2 regions of the Micromonospora sp. CNZ309 genome follow, and region 1 is predicted to be linked to the other one. Evidence: riboswitches for the same ligand, from Rfam matches in the RefSeq annotation. Region 1 holds a riboswitch; the other holds the start of a gene.
The links. Region 1 has a riboswitch for thiamine pyrophosphate ahead of thiE (thiamine phosphate synthase). Riboswitches for the same ligand answer to the same signal wherever they lie in the genome.
Positions count from the first base shown of each region.

Region 2: linked by a shared signal. The riboswitch ahead of CLT72_RS14680 (ECF transporter S component) and the one ahead of thiE (thiamine phosphate synthase) in region 1 are both predicted to bind thiamine pyrophosphate.

Region 1 is NZ_PJNG01000001.1:4,282,408-4,287,257, reverse strand. Features, by position in the region: gene CLT72_RS17765 (aldo/keto reductase) at 1-828, shown strand, start outside; gene CLT72_RS17760 (DUF559 domain-containing protein) at 1,539-2,444, opposite strand; TPP riboswitch at 2,566-2,674, shown strand; gene thiE (thiamine phosphate synthase) at 2,669-3,295, shown strand; gene thiO (glycine oxidase ThiO) at 3,289-4,509, shown strand; gene thiS (sulfur carrier protein ThiS) at 4,500-4,700, shown strand; gene CLT72_RS17740 (thiazole synthase) at 4,705-4,850, shown strand, end outside.
Region 2 is NZ_PJNG01000001.1:3,596,746-3,601,595, reverse strand. Features, by position in the region: gene CLT72_RS14685 (ABC transporter ATP-binding protein) at 1-421, opposite strand, end outside; gene CLT72_RS14680 (ECF transporter S component) at 530-1,123, opposite strand; TPP riboswitch at 1,197-1,302, opposite strand; gene CLT72_RS14675 (permease) at 1,505-2,503, shown strand; gene CLT72_RS14670 (TIGR03943 family putative permease subunit) at 2,500-3,270, shown strand; gene CLT72_RS14665 (alpha/beta fold hydrolase) at 3,326-4,156, shown strand; gene CLT72_RS14660 (sugar isomerase domain-containing protein) at 4,227-4,850, shown strand, end outside.

The DNA of each region.
Region 1 (4,850 bases):
CTCGACGCCGGGATCAACTTCTTCGACAGCGCCGACATCTACGGCGAGCCGCAGGGCGGCTCCGAGGAACTGCTGGGCCAGGCGCTCAGGGGCCGGCGCGACGACGTGGTGGTGGCGACCAAGTTCGGCATGGACATGAACGGCATGAACGGCCCCGACTTCGGTGCCCGGGGCGCGCGCCGCTACATCGCCCGGGCGGTGGAGGCGTCGCTGCGCCGGCTCGGCACCGACCACATCGACCTGTACCAGATGCACGAGCCCGACCCCGGCACCCCGATCGACGAGACGCTCGCCGCGCTCGACGACCTCGTGCGCGCCGGCAAGGTCCGCTACCTGGGCAACTCCAACTTCGCCGGCTGGCAGATCGCCGACGCCGACTGGGTGGCCTCGTCGAACGGCCGGTCCCGGTTCGTCAGCGCGCAGAACCACTACAGCCTGCTGGAGCGTGGCGTCGAGGCCGAGGTGGTGCCGGCGTGCGAGCGGTTCGGCCTCGGGCTGCTGCCGTTCTTCCCGCTGGCCAACGGGCTGCTCACCGGCAAGTACAAGCGCAACGAGGCCCCGCCGGCCGGCAGCCGCCTCGCCGGTGGCGGCCGGTACGCGCAACGCCTCGCCGCCGCCGACTGGGACACCATCGAGGCGATCGAGGCGTACGCCGCCGAGCGGGGGCTGTCGATGCTCCAGGTGGCCATCGGCGGGCTGGCCGCCCAGCCGGCGGTGACCTCGGTGATCGCCGGCGCCACCACGCCGGAGCAGGTACGCGCCAACGCGGAGGCGGGCACCTGGCAGCCCACCGACGAGGACCTCGACGCCCTGCGCGCGATTCTCTGAGCCACGTCGACACCGTCCCGGTACCGCAGCCCTGCGCCACCACCCGCCCACCGGCCCACCCGCCCACCGGCCCGCCCGCCCGGCCGGCCCGCCGACCCGCCGGCCCGCCCGCCCGGCCGGCCCGCCGACCCGCCGGCCCGCCCGGCCGGCCGGCCCGCCCACCCGCCGGCCCGCCCGGCCGGCCCGCCCGCCCGCCGACCCGCCCGCCCGCCGACCCGCCGGCCCGCCCACCCGCCGGCCCGGCCGGCCGAGGGTGAGCTGCGGGGTCTGCGGGCGGCTGAGTGGAACGTCACGGGTGTCACCTGGCCCCGGAGACACCCACCATGTTCCACCGACGCTGACGCTGACGCTGACGCTGACGCTGACGCTGACGCTGACGCCGACGCCGACGCTGACGCCGGTGCCGGTGCCGGCGCCAGGGGCGGGGTGCAGCCCCCTACCGCGTGCCCGTGAGTGGAACGTCATGGGTGTCAAGGGGTGGAGGAGGCACCCATGGTGTTCCACCGGGCCGGCCGACCGTTCGGCCAGGCGACCGACCGGCCGCCCGGTCTGACCTGCCACCCGGTTACCGGGCGGCGATCGGGCCGGGCGGCCACCCGGTTACCGGGCGGCCATCGGGCCGGGCGGCCGGCCATTCCGGCCTACCGGCCGAGCAGTGGTCCGGCTGGCTGGCAGATGGGCCGGCCACCCCGTGGCGTGGCGTCGATGGGTCAGGTGGAGGTGTGGCGCTCGCGGAGGGCCTGGCTCACCAGGGCGGCGGTGCGGGCCCGGTGTCGGAGCACGTCGTCGGCGGTGAAGCGGAGGACGATCCAGCCGGCCGCGCGCAGCGCGTTCAGCCGGGCGACGTCCTGACGGAAGTGGGTGCGCTCCCGGTGGTGGTCGCCGTCGTACTCGACCGCGACGCGCAGGGCCGGCCACGCCAGGTCGACCCGGCCGACGAAGCGCCCGACGGCGTCGCGTACGTCGTGCTGGGCGATCGCGGGTGGTAGCCCCGCGTCGAGCAGGAGGAGCCGGAGACGGGTCTCCATCGGGGACTCGGCCAGCGGTTCCGCCAGGGCCAGGACCTCCCGCAGCAGGGACAGCCCGGGCCAACCGGGCCGCGCGTCGGCGTACGCGCGCAGCGTGGCGAGCTTCACCACCCGACGGTGCAGCAGCGCGTCCACGGCGACCAGAGCCTCGTCCCGAGGGGTCTGGCGGCCCAGGTCGAAGGCGGTGCGCAGGGGAGTGGTGACGGGCAGGCCGCCGAAGCGCGTACGGTCGGAGTCAGGCACCACGGATCGGGTCACCCGGAGACGAGGGTGGGGGTGCATCCGTGCGGCGCGTGGCAGCAGGACGGTGACCGGCGCGTCCCGGGCCAGCAGGTCGACGCCCCACAGGTACGCGGCGCTGCGGCCGGCGATCGCCCCGCCGATCGGCAGCGCCAGTGCGACCGCGTCGCACCACATGCGGTGGTCGTCGGCGCGGTAGCCGTCGCGGTGCACGTACACGTCAGGGTGGAGCCGCCGCCAGGACGGACCGCGCAGCATCGTCCAGGTCAGGAGGCCGTCGGCGATCGCGGTGCTGGCCCGGAACGGCAGGAAGGCCAGGCGGGGCGGTACCCGGGCGGCGGAGGGCATCCGGACAGCATCGCGTGACGGGACGGCCACGCGCCGCCCGTCCCTCGGGTTCGGGCGGTCGGTGTGAAATCCGCAGCTCGACCTTGGCGGATCCGGCGATCCGTCGTACGGTGACACCCGCAAGTGACCCACGGGAGCCCGGTACACCGGGCTGAGAGGGGGGCTGTGAGCCCCCGACCGTCGAACCTGATCCGGGTAATGCCGGCGCAGGGAGGAGTGTTGCCGTGCCGTCCCTCGGACGACTGCATCTCATCACCGACACCCGCCCCGGGCGGGATCCGCTCGCCGTGCTGCGGGCCGCCCTTCCGGTGGCCCGCGCGGAACTGGTCGTGCAGGTCCGGGTGACCGACGACGCCACCGACCGGGAGGCGTACGACCTGGCCCGCCGGGTCGTCGCGCTCTGCGCCCGGTACGACGCCGCCTGCCTGGTGAACGACCGGCTGCACGTGGCGCTGGCGGTGGGTGCCGCCGGTGGGCACGTCGGCGCGGACGACCTGCCGGTCGGGGCGGCCCGCCGGGTGCTCGGCGCGACGGCGGTGCTCGGCGCGACCGCCCGCGAGCCGGGTACGGCGGCCGAGGCGGTCGCCGCCGGAGCCAGCTACCTGGGCGTGGGCCCCTGCAACGCCACCAGCACCAAGGATGGGCTGCCGGCGCCGATCGGCCCGGCCGGGGTGCGCGCCGTCGCCGCCGCCGTGGACGTGCCGGTCGTCGCGATCGGCGGGGTGACCGCCGCCGACGTACCCGCGCTGCTGGCGGCCGGGGCGTACGGGGTGGCGGTGGTGGGGGCGCTCTCCGGGGCGGCCGATCCGGCCCGGGCGACGGCGGAGCTGCTGGGAGCCCTGGGGTGCTGAACCGGCCGGACGTCGCCGTGCTGGGGGCGGGACCGGTCGGGCTGGCGATCGCCTGGCGTTGCGCGCAGCGCGGACTGCGGGTCGTCGTGCACGATCCCGCCCCGGGCTCCGGCGCGTCCCGTGTGGCCGCCGGGATGCTCGCCCCGGTCGCGGAGGCGTACTTCGGCGAGCACGAGCTGACCGGGCTGCTGACCGCCTCCGCCGCCCGCTGGCCGGCGTTCGCCGCCGAGCTGACGGCCGCCACCGGCGTGGACGTCGGCTACCGGAGCGAGGGCACGCTGATGGTCGGGCTGACCGCCGACGACCTGGCCGAGGCGCGCCGGCTGTGGGCGCACCAGCAGGGGATCGGGCTGCCGGTGACGCCGCTGCGCCCGTCGGCGCTGCGGGACCGCGAGCCGGCGCTGGCCCCCCGGGTGCGCGGCGGGGCGTTCGCCGCCACCGACCACCAGGTCGACCCGCGCCGGCTGGTGCCGGCGCTGCGCGTGGCCGCCGAGCGGGCCGGCGCCGCGCTGGTGCCCGCCGCCGTGCGTGCCCTGTCCGACGTGGACGCCCGGGTCACGGTCGTCGCGGCCGGCTGCGGCGCGGCGGCCCTGACGGGACTGCCGGTGCGACCGGTGAAGGGGCAGGTGGTCCGGCTCCGCGCGCCCGGCGGCGGCGCGCCGGGCTTCCGGCACGTCATCCGGGGGTACGCCGACGGCGAGCACGTCTATCTCGTCCCCCGCGTCGACGGGGAGGTGGTGGTGGGCGCGACCGTCGAGGAGCGCTCCGACACCGACGTCTCCGCCGGGGCGGTGCTGCGCCTGCTCCGCGCCGCCGTCGACCTGCTGCCCGAGCTGGCCGAGTACGACCTGCTGGAGACCCTCGCCGGCCTGCGCCCCGGCACCCCCGACAACGCCCCGATCCTCGGCCCGCTGCCCGGCCGGCCCGGCGTGCTCGCCGCGACCGGGCACCACCGGCACGGCATCGTGCTCACGCCGGTCACCGCCGACCTGATCGCCGACCTGGTCGTCACGGGCGCGGTGGACCCGCTGCTCGCCCCCTTCACCCCGGCCCGGTTCGCGCCGTCCGCTGCCGCCGCACCGTCCGCACCCGCCGGGCCGGTTGTCGCCGCCGCGCCGTCCGCCGTCGGGCCTGCGGGATCCGCCGGGTCGGACGCCGCGGCGGCCGGGCGGGCCGGTCCTTTCGTACCCGAGGAGGAGCACACGTGGAACTGACGGTGAACGGCGCCGGGCGCGACCTGCCCGGCGGCTCGACGGTGGCGGACCTCGTCCGCGCGGTCACCGACCAGCAGCGCGGCCTCGCCGTCGCGGTCAACGGCGAGGTGGTGCCGCGTACGGGCTGGTCGGCGACCGTGCTGCGCGACGGCGACCGCGTCGAGGTGCTCAGCGCCGCGCAGGGCGGGTGACGGGGTGAGCTTCGACCTGGGTGGCGTGAGCTTCACGTCCCGGCTGATCCTCGGCACCGGCGGCGCGGCCAACCTGCGGGTGCTGGAGGACGCGATCCGCGCCTCCGGCACCGAACTGGTCACCCTGGCGCTGCGCCGGGTCGACACCGC
Region 2 (4,850 bases), 690 kb from region 1:
CGCCGGAGAGGGCGGCGGTGGGGCGGTCCCGGGGGTACGGGAAGCCGACCCGCATCAGCGCCTCGTCGACGCGGGGCCAGATCTCTCCGGCGGGGGTGCCCCGGTTCTCCAGCCCGAACGCCACGTCGTCGCCGCTGCGGGCCATCACGAGCTGGGTTTCCGGGTCCTGGAAGACGATGCCCACCCGTTCGCGGCCCTTGCGGGGGTCGAGCCCGTCGATCTCGACGGTGCCCTCCTGCTCGCCCGAGTCCTCGGGCAGCAGCCCGGCCAGCGCGGCGAGCAGGGTGCTCTTGCCGGCCCCGGAGGGTCCGAGCAGCAGCACCCGCTCGCCGGCCTCGACGCGCAGGTCGACCCCGCGTACGGCCCACGCCCGTCGCCCGGCGTGCCGCCACCCGAACCCGCGCAGCGTCACCGCCCCCACGCCGTCCCCCTCCCGTCCCGTCCGCGAGCGTCGATCATGAGGTTGACGGCGTCCACGGAGATCCACATCGCCGTCAACCTCATGATCAACGCGCTTCCGTCGGGCCGGTCAGATCAGGGTGCGGTCGCGGGCGACGGGGAAGCGGTCCAGGGCGCCTGTGGTGGCCAGGGCGCGGGTCAGGGCCCAGCCGCCGGCACCCGCGACGATCGTGGCGCTGGCGATGGTGAGCAGGGCGTACGGGATGCGGTAGCTGCCCAGCGCGTACTCGCTGTTCCAGACGAAGAAGTCGAACAGCGCCGCGCCGAGACCGGTCGACGCGCCGGCGATCAGCGCGGTGGGCAGCCGGAACGAGCGGTACCGGAACGCGGCGAAGGCCAGTTCGGCGCCGAGCCCCTGGATCAGGCCCTGGACGATGGTGATGCCGCCCCACTCCGAGCCGAGCAGCGCCGAGACCGTCGCCGCCACCGCCTCGCAGAAGAGCGCCGCGCCGGGCTTACGGATCACCAGGCCGCCGAGGACGGCCGGGACCAGCCAGACGCCGTACATGATCGCCTGGCCGGCGGGGAAGAACGCGAACGCCGGGTCGACGGCCCGCCACAGCAGGCCCCAGGCCCAGAAGATGACGCCGAAGGCCACCGCGATCACCGCGGCGACGACGACGTCGACCGTACGCCACCGGGTGGCGGTGTTGTTGTCTCGCATGATTGCTCCCAGTCCCGAACGAGAACCAGGAGAAGACGCACGCCGCGTCCGGAACGTGCCGGACGTCGACGCGGCTGGAGGTCGACCGAACTCCCTGCGCTGGCATTACCCAGATCAGGTTCGAGGGTCTGCGGGCGGTGCCCGCACTCTCAGCGCTGTGCGCTCCCCTGTCGGATGTGAAGTTGTCGCGCCGACGCTAACACCTTTGAAGATCAACCAGCAAAGTGATCTTTCCCCAGCTCACCAGCGCGTTCGATCGACGCCGTCGATTCCGGCCCGGTACTCTCGGGCGGCCACTGGGAAACCCGGCAGAGGGACACGTACGTGACATCCGAGGCTGAGCACCGCGCGCCGGACGGGCCGCACCCGGGCGCGGTGGGCGTGGCCGCCCCCGGCGTACGCGAGCAGAAGCCGGCGCCGCGCGGCCCGGAGCGGCGGATTGGGTCGGTGGAGGTGCTCGCCGGCCTGCTGATCCTGCTGGTCGTCTTCCGCGACCCGTTCGCCCGGGCCCTGTCGGCGCCCCGGTTGCAGACCTGGACGACCGTCTTCGTCTCGGTCATGGTGCAGGCCGTGCCGTTCCTCGTCTTCGGGGTGCTGCTCTCCGCGGTGATCGCGGTCTTCGTGCCCCGGTCGTTCTGGGCCCGGGCACTGCCGCGTCATCCCGCGCTCGCGGTGCCGGTGGCCAGCGCGGCCGGCGTGGTGCTGCCCGGCTGCGAGTGCGGGGCGGTGCCGATCGCCGGGTCGCTGATCCGGCGCGGGGTCACCCCGGCCGCCGCCCTGGCGTTCCTGCTCGCCGCCCCGGCGATCAACCCGATCGTGCTGACCGCCACCGCCGTGGCCTTCCCCGACGACCCGGCGATGGTCCTCGGCCGGGCGGTCGCGAGCCTGCTCGTCGCGATGGCCATGGGCTGGCTGTGGCTGCGCCTCGGCCGGGCCGACTGGATCCGGCTGCCGCGCCGGCCGGAGTTGGCGGACGGCTCGCGCGGGCGGGCGTTCTGGGGGGCGGTCCGGCACGACGTGACGCATGCCGGCGGCTTCCTGGTCATCGGCGCGGCCGCCGCCGCCACGATCAACGTCGTGGTGCCGGAGCGCTGGTTGCAGACCCTCGCCGACGAGCCGGTGCTGTCGGTGCTCGCGCTGGCCGCGCTCGCCGTGCTGCTCTCCCTCTGCTCCGAGGCCGACGCCTTCGTCGCCGCCTCGCTGTCGCAGTTCTCGCTGACCTCCCGACTGGTCTTCCTGGTGGTGGGGCCGATGGTCGACCTCAAGCTCATCTCGATGCAGGCCGGGGTCTTCGGCCGGCGGTTCGCGCTGCGGTTCGCCCCGACCACCTTCGCGGTGGCCGTCGCGGTGGCCGCCGCGACCGGGGCGGTGCTGCTGTGAACCGGCAGGCGCAGGCGGTCGTCCTGCTGCTGCTCGGGGGCGCGGTGATCCGGGCCAGCCTCACCGACCTGCACCTGCGCTACGTCAAGGAGGGGCTGCGTCCCTTCCTGGTCGCCGCCGGCCTGCTGCTGGTGGCCGCCGCGGTCATGACCCTCTTCTACGAGCTGCGCCCGCTGCTGCGGCGTACGCCCGCCGGCCACGACGGGCACGACGGCGACGACTCGCACGACGGCCACGGGCACGACGGCGACGACGGGCACGCACACCACGAGCCGCGGGTCGGCTGGCTGCTGATCCTGCCCGTGCTGGGCCTGCTGCTCGTCGCCCCGCCCGCCCTGGGCTCGTACGCGGCCGGGCAGGCCGGCACCGCCGTCGCCACCCGTCAGCAGCCGTCCGACTATCCGCCGCTGCCCGACGGCGACCCGGTGCGCGTCGCCGTGCTCGACTACGCCTCCCGGGCCCTGTTCGACCGGGGCACCTCGATCGGCGACCGCCGGGTCCAACTGACCGGCTTCGTCACCACCGGCCCCGACGGCCGGCCGCTGCTGGCCCGGATGGTGCTCTCCTGCTGCGCCGCCGACGGCCGGCCGGTCAAGCTGGGCCTGACCGGCGCCGCCCCCGACGGGCTGGCCGACGACACCTGGATCGAGGTGACCGGCCGCTACAGCGACCGCATCGCCCGCGACCCGGTCAACGACGCCGAGATCCCCTACCTGGACGTGGAGTCCTGGCGACAGGTGCCCGTGCCCCGGCAACAGTACGAGTGAGCTGCGGCCCGCAGGTCCCCGGCGGGCGGCTGCGGCCCTGGGTAGGCTCACGATCATGCGGATCGAAGCCCGGGGTTTCACGTTCGACGTCCGCGTCGGCGGACCGGAGGGCGGCGTGCCCGTCCTGCTGCTGCACGGCTTCCCGCAGCACGGCGGGGAGTTCGACGACGTGGTGCCCGCGCTGCACGCCGCCGGCCTGCGCACGTACGCGCCGGACCAGCGCGGCTACTCGCCCGGCGCGCGCCCCGAGGCCGTCGAGGCATACCGGCTGCCGGAGCTGGTCGCCGACGCGGTGGCCCTGCTCGACGCGCTGGGCGTCGACGCGGCGCACCTGGTGGGGCACGACTGGGGCGCCATCGTCGCCTGGGCCGTCGCGGCGCACCACCCCGCCCGGGTCCGTACGCTGACCGCCGTCTCGGTGCCGCACCCCGCCGCGATGACCTGGGCGTTGTCCGAGGACGCGGGGCAGAAGGCGCGCTCGGCGTACATGACGCTGTTCCGTAAGCCGGGCAAAGCGGAGAAGGCGCTGCTGGTGCTCGGCGCGACCGGGCTGCGCCGGATGCTGCACGGGGTCGGCGGCGACGCGCGGGTGGCCGCGTACGCGGACCCGCTGCGCGAGCCGGGCGCCCTGACCGCCGCGCTGAACTGGTACCGCGCCATGTCCCGCCGGGACCTGGCCGCCACCGGCCCGGTGACGGTGCCGACCACGTACGTGTGGAGCGGTCGCGACATCGCGATCGGCCGGACGGCCGCCGAGGCGTGCGCCCGGCACGTGCGGGCCGACTACCGCTTCGTCGAGCTGCCCCGGGTGAGCCACTGGATCCCCGACGAGGCGCCCGCCGCGCTGGCCGAGGCGATCCTGGCCCGGGTGCACGACCCGGTCTGACCCTCCCCGCGACGTCACCCGGTGGACGCCGGACCCCACCCCACGGAGGTACGACATGGACGGAAGAGACATGCCGCTGAGCGCCGACGAGTTCCTGACCGTGGTGACCGCCACGATGAACCGGGTGGCCGAGAGCCAGCGCGAGGCGGTGGGGCGGGCCGCCGACCTGATCGCCGAGGCGGTACGCGCCGACGGCGTGGTCCACGCGTTCGGCACGGGCCACTCCGAGGCGCTGGCCATGGAGATCGCCGGGCGGGCCGGCGGGCTGGTCCCGACGAACCGGATCGCCCTGCGGGACCTGGTGCTCGTCGGCGGCGCCCCGGCGGACACGCTCGGGCCGCTGCTGGAGCGCGATCCGGCGGTGGCGCACCGCCTCTACGAGCTGGCGCCGGTCGGCCCCCGCGACGTCTTCGTGCTCGCCTCGAACTCCGGCGTGAACGGCGCGATGGTGGAGTTCGCCTCGCTGGTCAGGGAGAAGGGCCACGGGCTGGTCGCGATCACCTCGGCGCAGCACTCCGGGCAGATGACCTCGCGCCACCCGTCGGGACGCAAGCTCGCCGACTTCGCCGACGTGGTGCTCGACAACGGTGCCCCGTACGGCGACGCGACCTTGCCGCTGCCCGGCGGCGGCGCGGTCGGCGCGGTCTCGTCGATCACCGCCGCGCTGCTGGCGCAGCAGATCACGGTCGAGGTG